One region of the Glaciimonas sp. GG7 genome, then DNA from elsewhere that is predicted to be linked to it. Evidence: predicted binding sites of a transcription regulator. Region 1 holds the regulator's gene; each other region holds the start of a gene.
What was found. The regulator sigma-54, encoded in region 1, starts transcription at its own class of promoters, with help from an activator protein. The targets are predictions, from matches to a motif close to TGGCANGNAANCTGCTTT.
Positions count from the first base shown of each region.

Region 2: the regulator sigma-54 is predicted to act here: its motif matches at 1,803-1,820, upstream of pqqA (pyrroloquinoline quinone precursor peptide PqqA).
Region 3: the regulator sigma-54 is predicted to act here: its motif matches at 1,927-1,944, upstream of ACVBEF_RS03530 (PQQ-dependent methanol/ethanol family dehydrogenase).
Region 4: the regulator sigma-54 is predicted to act here: its motif matches at 1,559-1,576, upstream of ACVBEF_RS15405 (pilin).

Region 1 is NZ_JBRIIQ010000026.1:41,335-45,249, reverse strand. Features, by position in the region: gene lptC (LPS export ABC transporter periplasmic protein LptC) at 1-220, shown strand, start outside; gene lptA (lipopolysaccharide transport periplasmic protein LptA) at 286-825, shown strand; gene lptB (LPS export ABC transporter ATP-binding protein) at 827-1,576, shown strand; gene ACVBEF_RS08755 (RNA polymerase factor sigma-54) at 1,649-3,136, shown strand; gene hpf (ribosome hibernation-promoting factor, HPF/YfiA family) at 3,237-3,587, shown strand; gene ACVBEF_RS08745 (DUF4197 domain-containing protein) at 3,763-3,915, opposite strand, start outside.
Region 2 is NZ_JBRIIQ010000099.1:4,131-8,045, forward strand. Features, by position in the region: gene ACVBEF_RS17560 (outer membrane protein assembly factor BamB family protein) at 1-1,002, shown strand, start outside; gene ACVBEF_RS17565 (c-type cytochrome) at 1,136-1,705, shown strand; gene pqqA (pyrroloquinoline quinone precursor peptide PqqA) at 1,981-2,055, shown strand; gene pqqB (pyrroloquinoline quinone biosynthesis protein PqqB) at 2,174-3,103, shown strand; gene pqqC (pyrroloquinoline-quinone synthase PqqC) at 3,100-3,846, shown strand; gene pqqD (pyrroloquinoline quinone biosynthesis peptide chaperone PqqD) at 3,843-3,915, shown strand, end outside.
Region 3 is NZ_JBRIIQ010000007.1:49,217-53,131, forward strand. Features, by position in the region: gene ACVBEF_RS03530 (PQQ-dependent methanol/ethanol family dehydrogenase) at 91-1,806, opposite strand; gene ACVBEF_RS03535 (porin) at 2,091-3,233, opposite strand; gene ACVBEF_RS03540 (4Fe-4S binding protein) at 3,645-3,915, shown strand, end outside.
Region 4 is NZ_JBRIIQ010000072.1:14,955-18,869, reverse strand. Features, by position in the region: gene tfpZ (TfpX/TfpZ family type IV pilin accessory protein) at 128-907, opposite strand; gene ACVBEF_RS15405 (pilin) at 1,050-1,496, opposite strand; gene gmk (guanylate kinase) at 1,928-2,572, shown strand; gene rpoZ (DNA-directed RNA polymerase subunit omega) at 2,655-2,858, shown strand; gene ACVBEF_RS15390 (RelA/SpoT family protein) at 2,892-3,915, shown strand, end outside.

The DNA of each region.
Region 1 (3,915 bases):
TCGCCCGGCAACGCCGACCTCGTCAAAACTGCATCTGGAGTCTGAATACCTGCTGCTACTGCCGGACGACGATATTATTAAAAGCGATAAACCGGTCGAGATTACGATAGATCAATCGAAAATGACCGGCACTGGTATGGTTGCTAACAATGCCACACTGGAATTGCGCCTGCTCAGCAATGTCCGCGGCACTTATCGCGCAACACCGCGCCAACCTTAAGCGATGCCGAATCTGTCGAGATCGTGCTCTGCCCCGTCATACCGTTATTTATTTCCAGGATTTTTATGAAACGTATTCTTTTTTTATCGCTACTGGCACTACAACTGACCTTCATGTCAGGTGCGCAGGCAGAGAAAGCTGATGCCACCAAGCCCTCCAATGTCGAAGCAAACCAGTTCACGTTAGATGACGTGAAACAAGTCAAAATATTTACCGGGAATGTTATTTTAACCCGCGGCACGCTGATCATGAAGGCGGAAAAAGTGGTCGTCACGACGGATCCGGCTGGTTACCAATTCGCGGTCTTGTACGCGGCACCGGGCGGACTGGCGACCTTCCGCCAAAAGCGCGACGGCGGCCCTGATTTGTGGATCGATGGCGAAGCGGAACGCATCGAATACGACGACAAAACCGAAATCGTTAAATTGTTTTCGAAGGCCCAGATGCGACGCCTGCAAGGCACTAAACCTACCGATGTCGTCAATGGCGCATTTATCTCCTACGATAGTCGCGCTGAATTTTACTCGGTCAATAATGATGTTTCCGGCACCAGCTTGCCGGGTGGCGGCCGTATTAAAGCGGTCATCGAACCGAAAGGGAAATGAGATGACTACCGCTTCCAGTACGCTGATTGTCAAAGGGCTACAAAAGAGTTACGGCGCGCGCCAGGTCGTGCGTGACGTATCGTTGAACGTCAAAAATGGCGAGGTAGTTGGTCTGCTTGGACCCAATGGCGCAGGTAAAACGACCTCGTTCTACATGATCGTAGGGCTAGTGCCAGCCGATGGCGGTGCGATTGATCTTGATGGCGTCGATATCTCGCGCTTGCCGATTCACCAACGGGCGGTGCTTGGTTTGTCTTATTTGCCGCAAGAAGCGTCAGTATTTCGTAAACTAACGGTAGAAGACAATATCCGTGCGGTGCTTGAGCTTCAGCGCCCGAACGGCGTGGCCCTCACCAAGCAGGAGCTCTCGGACAAGCTTGAGTCCCTTCTACAAGAATTACAAATTGAAAAGCTACGCGATAGTCAGGCACTGTCCCTGTCGGGCGGTGAGCGACGACGGGTAGAAATCGCCCGCGCTTTAGCCACCAATCCGCGCTTCGTGCTGCTTGATGAGCCATTCGCAGGGATTGATCCGATTGCCGTGATTGAAATTCAGCGCATCGTCCGTTTTCTGAAAGAACGCGGTATCGGCGTCTTGATTACTGACCATAACGTGCGCGAAACGCTCGGCATTTGCGACCGGGCGTACATCATCAACCAAGGTAGCGTGTTGGCCAGCGGCAGTCCGGACGACATCATCGCCGATGAATCTGTACGACGCGTGTATCTGGGCGAACATTTCCGCATGTAGTTTTGGCATCTAGCTTCCATGTAGTTTCATCATGTAACGCAGGCAACGCACTACCAGGAACCCTCAGGGCCCATGAAACAATCGCTCCAACTCCGTACCTCCCAGCATCTGGCGCTGACACCGCAGTTGCAGCAATCGATACGATTGTTGCAATTGTCTACGCTAGAGCTGCATCAGGAACTGGAACATATTCTGTCCGAGAATCCGCTGTTGGAGCGTCTCGACGATCCACTCGACAACTCAGTCAGACTGTTGGCTGATGGTGCCATTAACACAACGACGTCAACGATGGATGCCCCGACGGGGGACAGCGAAGTCAGCAGTTCACCGATCGAGCCAGAAGGTAGCAGCGAAGTTGCCGATACCGGCGATAACAATCAGGATAAAGATAGCGGCGACACCGAATGGAGTTTTGACGATGTTGCCCGTACCTCCAAGGCACCCGACGATGAGGATGCGCGACCGCAGCTAGAAGCCTGCGTCACAACCTTGCGCGAACATTTGCTCAAGCAGATGCAAGAAGTAGTCGATCTCCAACGCGACCGCGCACTCATCGAATTAATCATTGATGCAGTCGATGAGAACGGCTACCTGGAAGAGTCGCTGGAGGATATCTACGCACGTCTGCCTGAGCAACTTGAGATCGACATCGACGAATTATCGATGGCGCTGAAGATGGTCCAAAGTTTTGATCCGACAGGCGTCGGCGCTCGGGACGCCTCTGAATGTCTGGCGCTGCAAATTAAAGCGTTTCCAAAAATACCATTCGTCACGCGTCGTCTGGCGCTGACAATTGTGCAAAATTTTCTGACTTTATTTGCCCAACGCGATTTCAATAAAATCAAAAAAGCGCTGGAGTGCGATGACGAAGATTTACGTGAAGCGCAAGTCGTTATCAGACAATGCAATCCGCATCCTGGCGCAACTTTCGCCGGAAGCGCCTCAGATTATGTCGTGCCGGACGTGATTGTGAGAAAAACAAAGAATGGCTGGCAAGTCATGCTCAACAATGACGTGATGCCCCGACTGCGCGTTAATGCCCTCTACGCCAATATTCTTAAGCAAAGCAAAACCGAAGGATCACTCGGTTCTCAACTGCAAGAGGCGAAGTGGTTGATCAAAAATATGCGTCAGCGCTTCGACACTATCCTCCGTGTCGCCCAGGCAATTGTAGAGCGTCAGAGGAACTTTTTTTCGCACGGCGCGGTCGCCATGCGGCCTCTTGTGTTGCGTGAAATAGCTGATACACTAGGATTACACGAGAGCACTATCTCGCGTGTAACGACTCAGAAATACATGCTCACCCCTCACGGGATGTTCGAATTAAAGTATTTCTTCGGCAGCCATGTTGCTACAGAGGCAGGTGGAGAGGCTTCCTCAACGGCAATACGGGCTTTGATCAAACAACTCATAGGAGCGGAAGATTCTAAAAGCCCTTTCTCTGACAGCAAGATTGCCGACATGCTCGCGGAACAAGGTATGGTGGTTGCTCGCCGTACGGTCGCAAAATATCGCGAAGCACTCAGAATTCCGCCAGTCAATTTACGCAAATCTCTTTAGCTGTTTGCTCGTTTGCATAACCGTCGCTGTGTTCTGACTAGTCGACTCAACAAATTGATCACTGTCCGAACCGCCAACGAAAACTTGATAGGAGCGCAGTATGAATTTCACAATTAGTGGGCATCACCTCGACGTAACTCCCGCCATTCGCGAACACGTGCTAAACAAATTAGAGCGTATCAAGCGCCATTTCGATCAGGTCATCGATATTAGTGTGATCCTGACAGTCGACAAAATCACCGAGAAAGAAAAACGCCAGAAAGCTGAAATTAATCTGCGCGTAAAAGGCAAAGACCTGCATGCCGAGAGCATTGCGCATGACCTTTACGCTGCCATTGATTTGTTGATCGACAAACTCGATCGACAAGTGATTAAATATAAGGACAAACTACAGAACCACCAACACTCCGCAATCAAACATTTGCCTGAGGATCTACCCGCAGCGACGTGACGGTAGTGGTTATCTGACATAGTCAACGCAAGTGTCTTTTCAACCATCAAACGAAAAAATACTACACTGACAAATGAGCAAGGGCGCAGTTAATGCGCCCTTTGTTATTTTAAATATCATCGAGATTGCCAGCGATGGCTTCAGGGCTAGTTGGTCCAACCAGCGCGGCGAATCATTATTTCATCGCCCCAAACACCTTCCCGATAATGGCACTGCCTGCCCCTATCGGATCGCGTCGAATCGCCTTCTCTTCCTCCCCGATCATGTAAAACAAGCCATCTAGCGCACGTTGCGTGACATAACCTTCCACCGTCGCCGCTTGCGCTGG
Region 2 (3,915 bases), on a different contig from region 1:
GAAAAAGGCCACGAAGGCGTGTGGGCTACAACGGATGCAACCGGTCGTGATATGCACCGTGATATCGCTGCTGAAAAAGTCGCTTTCGCTAAAAAATCTGACTTCCACGAGACCTTGGGTGGCGGTGTCTGGACGACTCCGGCGATCGATCGCGCTACTAACACCGTCTTTTTCGTCGTCGGCAATCCATCGCCTGACTTGTACGGTGCTGAGCGTCCGGGCGACAATTTGTATACCGATTCACTGGTTGCCATTGACCTCTCAACCGGCAAATACAAATGGCACTCACAGTACATCGCACATGACGTGTGGGATCTGGATGCAGTGAGCCCACCGATTCTGGTGGATGTCAAAGACAAGAACGGCAAGATGATTCCAGGCGTGATCCACGGCGGCAAAACCGGCCATGTGTATGTGCATGATCGTAGCAATGGCAACTTGATTCGCTTCTCAGACGCTATGGTCCCACAAGAAAATATGTGGACCCTGCCGACTGCTACCGGTGCACGTATGTTGCCGGGCGCAAACGGTGGTGTGGAATGGTCACCGATGGCCTACAACGCTGGCGCACGCTTGACCTATGCGCTGAACCTGAATCAACCGATGACGTATCAGGTCGATGGTTCAAATTATCCGAACGGCAAATTGTGGCTGGGCGGCGCGTTTAAAAATGCAGCTGGCGAAGAGCAATCAGGCAACGTTACCGCTGTGAATATCGACACCGGCAAAATCGCATGGCAAACCAAAACCGCTCAACCGATGATCGGTGGCGCCTTGGCGACAGCGGGTAATCTGGTGTTTGCGGGCGAAGGCAATGGTTTGTTCAATGCCTACGATGCTAAAACCGGCAAAGTGCTATGGCAATACCAGTGCGGTGCAGGTGTTAATGCGCCACCAGTGTCGTACATGGTCAACGGTAAGCAATACATTGCCGTTGCTGCTGGCGGCAACTCGCAAATGGACTTCAAACGCGGCAATAGCGTGATGGTGTTTGGTCTGTAAGTGCATGGTAATAGCGGCATATATATTGCTTTAGGCTGCTGATTTAACCAAAAAAGAGAACGCGACGCACATCGTCGCGGTCTCTTTTTTATTCTTTACTAGGTATAGAAACAAAATGAAAGTAACTCACCTGATGCTTGCGGCAAGTTTTGCTGCCCTGTCCGCCCTGTCCTTTCAAAGCCACGCTGCTGATATTGAAGCTGGAAAGACCAAAGCGGCCGCCTGCATGGCCTGTCATGGCGTGGCGGGCAACTCAACCATGCCGCTCATTCCGGTGTTAGCCGGACAGAATGCGCGTTACCTGTACCTGGAATTGCGTGACTTTAAAGAAGGTGCGCGTGTCAATCCGATGATGTCCCCGATGGCGGCGAATCTGTCTAAGGAAGACATGCAGGATCTGGCGGCCTATTTTGCTGCGCAAACGCCGACTGCGATCGATTTCAAGGCTGATCCTGACCGTGTAAAACTAGGATTTGCAAAGTCCGAAGAAGTGCTGTGTTCGATGTGCCACCTCGGCGGAATGAAGGGGCAGAATGAAATCCCGAAACTGTCCGGTCAGCATTACGAGTACATCAAAAAACAACTGATGGATTTCAAAGCACGCGATCGGCACAACGATGCGGGCAATATGACGTCCGTTGCGAAAACATTAAGTGACGACGATATTGTTAATCTTGCGCAATACATCGCCAATATTCATTAAAACAGTCATCGTCCGAAATATGAACAATGCAAACCGCAACTGCTCCAATTTGGAACGCCACTCAATGAACCGCAGGTAGTGGCGGACCAGAAAAATTGGGCATGAAAGTTGCTGCAATTTGTGGTGATTGTCTGAAACGTCAGTGTACTTACTGATCAGTTACTGATGAGCGTACAATCATTTACATATAGTCAACTTGCAATACCATTAAATATGTTGTAATACCGAGTAGTAACCGTTGTACTTTATTAATGTAAAAAAACTGGAGATTTAATATGAATTGGACTAAACCTGCATTTACAGATCTACGTTTTGGTTTTGAAATCACAATGTACATTGCGAATCGTTAATTGATTCTCAGGCGGCGATGGGTAAAACCAATCGCCGCCTTTATTACTGGCCTCAGATGTAGTCTCACGTTTTACTCTCTTCCGTCGTTCCGTATTTCTTACCCACTCCATAACAACAATAATGAAAATCATCGTATTAGGCTCGGCCGCAGGTGGTGGCTTTCCGCAATGGAACTGCAATTGCAGCAATTGCAATGGCGTGCGCAATGGCACCATGAACGCTACGGCCCGTACACAATCATCGATTGCTGTCTCAGCCAATGGGTACGATTGGGTATTGATCAACGCCTCGCCGGATATTCTGACCCAGATTCGCAACACCCCCGCTTTGCAACCGAACCGCAAGCAACGCGACACCGGCATTGCGGCGGTGATCCTGATGGATGCGCAAATCGATCACGTGACCGGATTGTTGATGCTGCGCGAGAACCGCACACCGTTGCAGCTCTATTGCACGCCATCGGTCCGGGATGACCTGACCACCGGTTTGCCGCTCATGCACGTGCTGTCGCATTATTGCGACGTGCAATGGCATGCGTTGCCGACCAATGAATTTACTCCCCACACCGCCATTGAAGTGCCGGGAATCGAGGGTATTCGCTTCACGCCGCTGGCGCTGAAAAGCAAAGCGCCACCGTATTCTCCGCACCGTGCCGACCCGCAACCGGGCGACAACATCGGGCTGATGATCGAAGATATCGCTACCGGCAAAAAGCTGTTTTATGCGCCCGGTCTGGGTGAGATCGAACCGCACGTTGACGCTGCAATGCAAGCCGCCGATTGCCTGCTGGTCGATGGCACGCTATGGACTGAGGATGAAATGATTACCCTGGGCTTCTCTAAAAAGAAATCCGCCGACATGGGCCATCTGCCGCAAACCGGTGATGGCGGCATGATCGCCGTACTCGATGCCGTGGGCGCACGCCGCAAAATTCTCATTCACATCAACAACACTAACCCGATTCTGGACGCCGACTCTCACCAGCGTGCGACCCTGACCCAACACGGCATTGAAGTCGCCTTTGACGGCATGGAGATTGTTTTATGACGACTATCACGTTGGCAGAGAAGATAGCGGTAACCATCGACAGCGCGCCCTGGAACCGTGAAGAATTTGAGGCGCAATTGCGTGCTAAAGGCGCGGGCTATCACATCCATCATCCGTTTAACGTCAAGATGACCAACGGTCAACTGAGCGATGATCAGGTACGCGGCTGGGTCGCCAACCGGTTTTACTATCAAATCAAAATTCCGCAAAAAGATGGCGCGATCATTGCCAATTGCGATGACCGCGAGACCCGCCGCAAATGGGTGTTGCGCATCCTCGATCACGACGGCTGGGAAGACAATGCTGGTGGCATGGAAGCCTGGACCGCGCTGGGCGAAGCGGTCGGGATTCCCCGCGCTGATTTATGGTCGTTGAAACATGTCGTGCCGGGCGTGCGCTTTGCGGTCGATGCGTATGTCAACTTTGCCAAGCAGTCGCCGTGGCAAGAGGCAGTCTGCTCGTCGCTCACCGAAATGTTCGCTCCGAAGATACACAAAGACAGATTATCGAACTGGCCGCAGCATTACCCTTGGATCGACACGGCTGGCCTCCAGTATTTCCGCAGTCGCATTTCGCTTGCCGAACGCGACGTCGAACACGGGCTACAAGTGACGCTGGAGCACTTCACCACCCGCCAACAGCAACACCGTGCGTTGGACATTTTGCAGCTCAAGCTCGATATTTTATGGTCGATGCTCGACGCAATTGATCGCGCCTACCCCGACATACCAAAGGCCTTATGAACACTTTTCCTGACAAACCAAAGCTGTCCAAATTATTTCGATTGCAATGGGAAGAAGCGCAGATCAGCT
Region 3 (3,915 bases), on a different contig from region 1:
CAGCCAAATCGCCCGAGGAGGAGAAAATATTTTAGCCATCCGCGTAATGAGATATTTCCTCTTCAATCTGAAGAGGAAATATTGTCATGTTTATGAAGCGCTGCTTAATTTGAAAACCCACACCGATCCGCCTTGCTCGATCGTATTGATTTTCTTGGCAACTTCACCGCCCCACAATGGCACCGCGCCACCCCAACCAGAGACCACAGCAACATACTGCGTATCGCCATCTTTCCATGTCACAGGGGGTGCTACGACACCAGAGCCGGTCTGGAATTTCCAGAGTTCTTTACCCGTTTTGGCATCCACTGCTTTAAGAAAGCCTTCCGGTGTGCCATAGAACACCAAGCCGCCAGCCGTCGTCATCACACCACCCCATAGCGGCGCGTTGTTTTTGATTTCCCAGACGATTTTTCCTGTCTTCGGATCGATGGCACGCATCGCACCGATGTAGTCGTCATTGATCGGACGGATAGTAAAACCGGCACCCAGATACGCGCTGCCTTTTTTGTAGCTGACCGGCTCGTTCCAGATATCCATACCCCATTCGTTGGCGGGTACATAGAACAGTTTAGTCTGCGGGCTATACGCCATTGGCATTTGATTTTTACCGCCGAGGAAGGCCGGTGCGACAAATGAGGTCGAGCCTTTTTTACCTTCTTCACCCTTGGTCGGATCGCCAGGACGTCCCGCTTCAAGGTATTCCGGACGGCCGGTTTTCAGATCAATTCCCGACGCCCAGGTAATCTTTTTAACGAACGGAAAGGCATTTTGCAATTTGCCGTTATTCGCATCAATGACATAAAAGAAACCGTTACGATCGGCTTTTCCGCCGTAGCGCTTGCCATCCATATCAAAGGTCACAAACTCATTGACGCCGTCATAATCCCAACCATCATGCGGGGTAGTCTGATAGCTCCATTTAATCTTGCCGGCGTCCAGATCGAGCGCGACGGTAGAGGATGAATAGAGGTTATCGCCAGGGCGCAAATGACTGTTCCACGGCGATGGATTGCCGGTACCGAAATACGCCAGACCGGTCGATGGATCGTATGTTCCACCCAACCAGGTAGCGCCCCCGCCGGTTTTCCACAAATCGCCCGGCCAGGAGGCATTGGTCGTGCCGGTAATCCCGTTTTCCACTGCCTTACCGTCTTTGTCGTATTTATAGCCCATGTGGCCTTCGATCATTGGACGCGACCAGATCAACTGACCGGTACGCGGATTGCGCGCATCGACGCGTCCAACCACGCCAAATTCACCGCCGGACACGCCAGTCAGCAACAAACCTTTGGCAATCAAGGGTGCCGCAGACATCGAATAACCGGCGGCATAATCGGCGACTTTTTCTTTCCAGACGATCTTGCCGGTATCCTGATCCAGGGCGACCAATTGCGCGTCGAGCGTGCCGAAAATTACCAGATTTTCATACAAGGCCGCACCGCGATTGACCACATCGCAGCAAGGCATGATGCCGTCTGGCAGCCGGTGTTCATACTTCCATATTTTCGCGCCGGTCTTCATATCGATGGCATAAATGCGCGAGTACGAACCGGTCACAAACATCTTGCCGTTATAGATCAACGGCTGCGATTCTTGTCCGCGCTGCTTTTCTCCGCCGAACGAAAAAGACCAGGCTGGCGTGAGCTTGCTGACCGTCTTGGTATTGATCTGCGTGAGCGTGGAATAGCGCTGCCCTTCCGTGCCCATTCCCCACGTCAGCACTGTGCCTGGCGCTTTGGCGTCGTTGGCAATCATGGCATCGGTGACGTTCGGGACCGGGGCCGCAAACGCGCTGCTGAGCATCGCGCCGAACAGCACTCCTGTGAGTTTCTTATGCATGTCTTCCTCCACTGTTTTAATTGAACGTATTAATCGAATGTTTTAATCGAATATTTTCTTTTCAGCCTATTCGTCACAGCTCTATAGGCAAGGTGCATGCCATCTGTCGCCAAGACCCATAACTCTGTCGGTTGCTGCACCAAAGCCAATATATGTTCCCTGCTGAACTGCGCTAAAACTTAGCAACTGTCTCAGAACTGAACAGATCAAGAGAAGAAGGCTGGCGTTGGGCAAGGACCGTCAAACAACTAGAACGTATGCTTGATACCCACTTCAACAGCAGTGGTTGTTTTGCCGCCGCTCGCCAGGTAGACATTGTTATTGGCGACACCAAACGCCGCGCCAGTCGTATAACCGTTGCCAGCCTTCACACCGGCGAGCAAGCCGTAAAGCGTGGTGCGCTTCGACAAGGCGTAGTCATCGCTCAGAATCAATGTTCTGGAGGTATCGCTGGTACCGTCTTTGTTATTGGAATAGTAGTAAGCCAGCGTGGCCGTATTGGCAACCGAGGTCCGATAATTCAAACCCGCCCCATACACCCGATACTGCGCTAGCTCAACGCCGGAAGATGGATCGCTGTTTTTATTGTTGAGGTAGTTGACCGTCAGTGTGGCATCGCCAAACGCGTAAGCCGCACCTACGCTGTATTTTCTGGTTTGCGTGCCGGTTCCACCCACCAATGCGGCCTTCTGACCGTTATCAGACTGGTAGGCCGCCGATAGCGTGACCGGGCCGGTATAGACCGCACCCAACGCGATGACACGGTTGGCGGCGTTGCTGCCAGCGACTTCGCCGAAGCTATATGAACCGTTCAGATTAACGTCTGCAATTTTGGTGCTCAGCGCCAAAGCATTGGCGACGAAAACATCAATCGGCGTATTTGAATTCGCTGGTGCAGTGGCGGTGCCGACATTCAACGGACTTTGCGTCAACGCCCATGAAATCAGGCCCGAAAAGGTTTCTTTCAACCCGCGCGGATCGGTCGCAGCAAAGGCCAGCACGGCAGGCGAATATTGTTTACCCAGAGTAATCGTTCCGTAGCTATTGGACAGACCAATATTCGATTGACGTCCGAACAGGCCACCCCATTGACCGCCTTGACCGGTACTGGCAAAGAAATGGCCTTCAAGATTGAAATTCGCTTTCAGACCGCCGCCCAAATCTTCCGCACCTTTAAATCCAAAAATACTCGGTGTCACGCCGCCAGTGTTTAATGCAGTGACGCTGCCCGTACCGCCGGAAGGCGTCTTTTGATTGTTGACATACACGAGTCCTGCATCGACCACGCCATAAATGGTGACCGACGACTGTGCCTGCGCAGTACCGGCGATTGCCCCAAACGCCATCAGTACCGCTAGTGCCGACGTTTTACCCTTGACTATTTTTTTCACAGAATCTCCATTCATTATTGTATTTTTCAATTGCTGCGGGTTTGAGTCCCGCAGTATCTGTGACTTGGCAAAAGGCATGCCATTGGCAAAAGATTTTTGTCCCGGAAATAATTTTTTTCTGTGAAATAGTCGCCCTGCGCCCTATGAAAATTGATATGAAAGATCGCCATTTATCCGCCATCTGCCATCCCCGAAACAAGCATTTAATCGTACAGCGCTGGCAGCATTTTCTCTTCACCGTATGTATAAATTTGAATCACATCGCAGCAACTTGTTCATAATTTGATCGGTCCGTCATGCGTGACAAAACACCCTCTCACCACTTTCCTCAGCGATGGCACATTTATTGCAAAGCAATTGGAATCGACTCAACAATGTCCTCCTCGTTTCCACTCATCGTTAAGGCCCCCGATGCGCTTCTGGTTACATTGCTTCATCATTTTCATCATCGCCATTGCGTCCTGCCAGACCCCTGCATCGGCTGGTGTGATGACGCACGATGCACTGGTGAAGCGCTTCCCCGCGCCGTTCATCATTGGTGAAAAAGACAGCGCGATACCGGTGTGGCCGATGTTCAAACAGAACGCCACAGCTAACGAGTTGGTGGGATATGTTTTTGAATCCATCGATCTGGCCCCGGTGTCGGGCTTTTCCGGTTTGCCGATCAATCTGCTTATCGCGC
Region 4 (3,915 bases), on a different contig from region 1:
ATAGCGTCCGATTGTGCCAGACGGCTGACGCAGGTTGGAAGCTGAAGCGGGTCTGACTGGGAAAGCACGACTATTTCCCAATAGAAAATTTTTTATAGTTCTCGCATCCCTGATGTTGCGATTGATCTTAATGAAAATCGTGCGACAAAAGAGGAGGAGTAATCAGCAAAATTTTCACGATACTGGCATCGCTACGCCGAACAATGACGGTCAGGATGTTTTCGCGCGTGGTCAACGGAAGAAAGGCAAGTTCATCCAACCGCAAACCGCTGCTACTGGCGACGTCGTTGAGGAGTTGCGTTGTTTCAGCTACTTTTCCGGGCGACTTGTGACGGAGCAGAGCAGCAATAGGCCGCATGTTAGTTTTGACATCCTTGACCAGGGTTTCGTAGGGAACGTGGTATTGCAGCATGCGAGGTAAATCAACACGTTCTTTTACCGCCTCCGCAATGTAATTTTTACGCTCTTCTCTGGTCATCGGAATTTGTGCACCGACAAGCTTTGGCCCGGTGGTAGATAATCCGGGAAAATGCTCTTTCTTCAATTCTATTTCAGGAATTTGATAGGCAGAAACCAACGTAAATAATCCGTTAGCATCAAATACAAGATAAACGGGACGTCCGGCAAATACCGTCGCGACTCCGTATAACAATGCAGAAAGTTGCAAAATGACAATAAAAGCCAATTCGAATTTCAACCATTTCTTTGCGGGATTAAAAATAATCAGTGTGAGTAGCGGTCCCAGACAGACATCGACAGTCGCCAGAACAATTAACAATTGCCCGACCCCGGTTGCCTCGAAGTAAGGCGTTGGATAACAGACCAGCAGGACGAAAGCCATGACGCTTGAAACAAGAAAAATGCTGATCAGTAAGTGTATTAAGCCAGCACGAATTTTCTTTTTCATGAGTTAACGTGTTCAAAAATGAGGAAACAACGCCTGGTGACAGCGGTGTATATATTAAAAATACTGAATATTGCATGCAAAAAAATAGAGTACCCGAAGGCACCCTAGTTTTTAATCGGTAACAACAATCTGTAAAAAAGTATTAACAATCGCCTTGACCGACCTTCATACCGCGATTTGCATCACAAATTGTACCGGTCATCACCCAGTTGATAGCCGTAGCAGCAACCGTTGGCGTATCAACAAAACCCATCGCAACATTCGCCGAGGTTGTTGCCTTGCTAGTTCCGGTCATGACACCAGTGGTCGGGATCGCGAGAGAAACAATATTAGTTGACAATGTAATTGCAGGCACGCCATTGGCGCCAGCGGCACAACCCGCTATAGCTCCAGTGCCAAGGCCTAATCCATTAGCACAGTCAGCAATGGCTGTTTTATAGACAGCTAATTCGCCAATCGTGCCCGCAGCATTGGCGCGATTTGTGTAGTTTGCATATTGCGGGATCGCTACTGCAGCCAAAATACCGATAATCGCAACAACGATCATCAATTCAATGAGCGTGAAACCTTTTTGTGCTTTGCTCGACATACGACGGAAAATTTGATTCATACAAAACTCCTTATGGATTCGGTTTAAACTACTTTCGGTGTAAAGCAGAAAACATGCCAACGCATTGCCGCCAGTCAATGAAACAAAATACTGAGTCTTCGGGTAAAAGAGTCGACAAAATTGGGCTATTTTGCCGCCTGACATGACCAAAATCGTCACTTTTTTGTGTTTTCTCTAAAAAATCCTAATTTGTTCATCACAGTGACACCAGATAAGCCATTATCCCCTCTGCAACCATGTCTCTGCGCTGATACAATCGTGGGCTAGCTGCGAGTCACCGCTCAGTCGTCATTAATAACAATACGTACAGTGCGCACAGTGACTCGCCTCCTTTGTTTGCGAATATTCCAACCGCCATGACGCCGCCACTATTACCTATCCCCCCCAACGAACTCCTTAGCGTCGCTGCCATGCCCGACGAGCATCCAATGTCCGGCAGCTTATTCATGGTGGTCGCACCGTCGGGAGCTGGGAAATCGACCTTGGTGAACGCGTTGCTGGCCCAGGATCAGGAGATTAAACTCTCCATTTCGTTTACAACACGCCCACCTCGCACTAAAGAAAAAAACGGTCGTGAATATCACTTTACGTCGGTTGAGGATTTCCGTGCACGACACAAGCAAGGCGAGTTTCTTGAGTGGGCAGAAGTTCATGGCAACTATTACGGCACTTCGCGCTTGTCGATTATCGAACAGATGCAAGAGGGTACTGACGTATTACTAGAAATCGACTGGCAAGGTGCGCAGCAGGTCAAGAAACAATTCCCGCATGCAGTGGGTATTTTTATACTTCCACCATCCATCGCGGCACTGGAAGACCGACTAAAGAAACGCGGACAGGATGAGCCCCAGGTCATTACACGCCGAATTCTGGCTGCTGGCGGGGAAATCGCGCATGCCCCGGAGTCTGAATATGTTATTATCAACCGAGAATTTTCTGATGCTTTGTCGGAACTGACAGCAATTGTCAAAGCGACACGTTGTCGTTTTTCGCAACAAGCATCACGTAACGCATCCTTATTTGCACAACTTGGCATTCATGCCAATTTAAGCTAAGACCCGGTTAATCTTGCTGCCAACACCGATAAAATTGGTGCGACTGGCAAGATTAGCAATGACCCTGTTTTTCGGAGAACGTATGGCTCGCATCACTATTGAAGATTGCATCAAACACATCCCTAACCGCTTTCAACTGACTCTTTCGGCAACCTATCGCGCGCGCCAGCTACTGCAAGGTCATACCCCTAAAGTAGACGCGAAAGACAAACCAACGGTGATTGCCCTGCGTGAAATTGCTGCTGGAAAAGTTGGTATTGAAATGCTAAAAAAAGTACCCGGTTAATCTCCAACGTGCTGCGGCTGTTGTCTATATTGTATGAACCTGATACCACCAGATTCGACCTTGCCATCAGCCGCTCCTAAACGAGCTGCTTCGCCCCGCCCTGCCAAAACTAGTAAACCTGCACCATTTATCGATCAGCCTGCATCCCACCACGGCGTTGCATCGATCACCCACCTAACTACCAAACTTGCCCAATACCTGAGTCCCTCTGAACTGAAGAAGGTCAAGGAAGCATATCGTTTTTCAGATGAAATGCATCTGGGACAGATGCGTAAATCAGGCGAGCCGTATATTTCCCATCCCATTGCAGTGGCCGAAATTTGCGCCGACTGGAAGCTTGACGCGCAAGCGATTATGGCTGCCCTCCTGCACGATGTGATGGAGGATCAGGATGTCAAAAAAGAAGAGCTGATCGAGCGCTTTGGTGCGCCGGTGGCAAGTCTGGTGGATGGTCTTTCCAAACTCGACAAAATCGAATTTCAAAGTCAAATCGAAGCGCAAGCAGAAAATTTCCGCAAAATGTTGCTGGCAATGGCGCGCGATGTGCGCGTGATCCTGGTCAAGTTAGCCGACCGACTGCACAACATGCGCACGTTGGGGGTGATGGCTCCAGAGAAAAAGCGGCGCATCGCCCGTGAAACGATGGAAGTCTATGTGCCGATTGCGCATCGCCTTGGTTTAAACAATATTTATCGCGAGTTACAAGAACTGTCGTTCTCGCATTTGCATCCGCTACGCCACCGCACTCTACAAAAAGCTGTCAAAGCAGCACGCGGCAATCGCCGCGAAGTTGTCAGTAAGATTCTGGAATCGGTGAATTCGACTCTGATCGCGACCGGCATCCCGACGCAAATTGATGGCCGTGAAAAAACCTTGTATGGCATTTATCGCAAGATGCGTAACAAGCATCTATCGTTTTCACAAGTCCTGGACGTCTACGGTTTCCGGATCGTCGTTGATACGTTTGCCAACTGTTATGTCGCGCTGGGAACATTGCACGCGCTGTATAAACCGATGCCTGGCAAGTTCAAGGACTACATCGCGATTCCTAAACTCA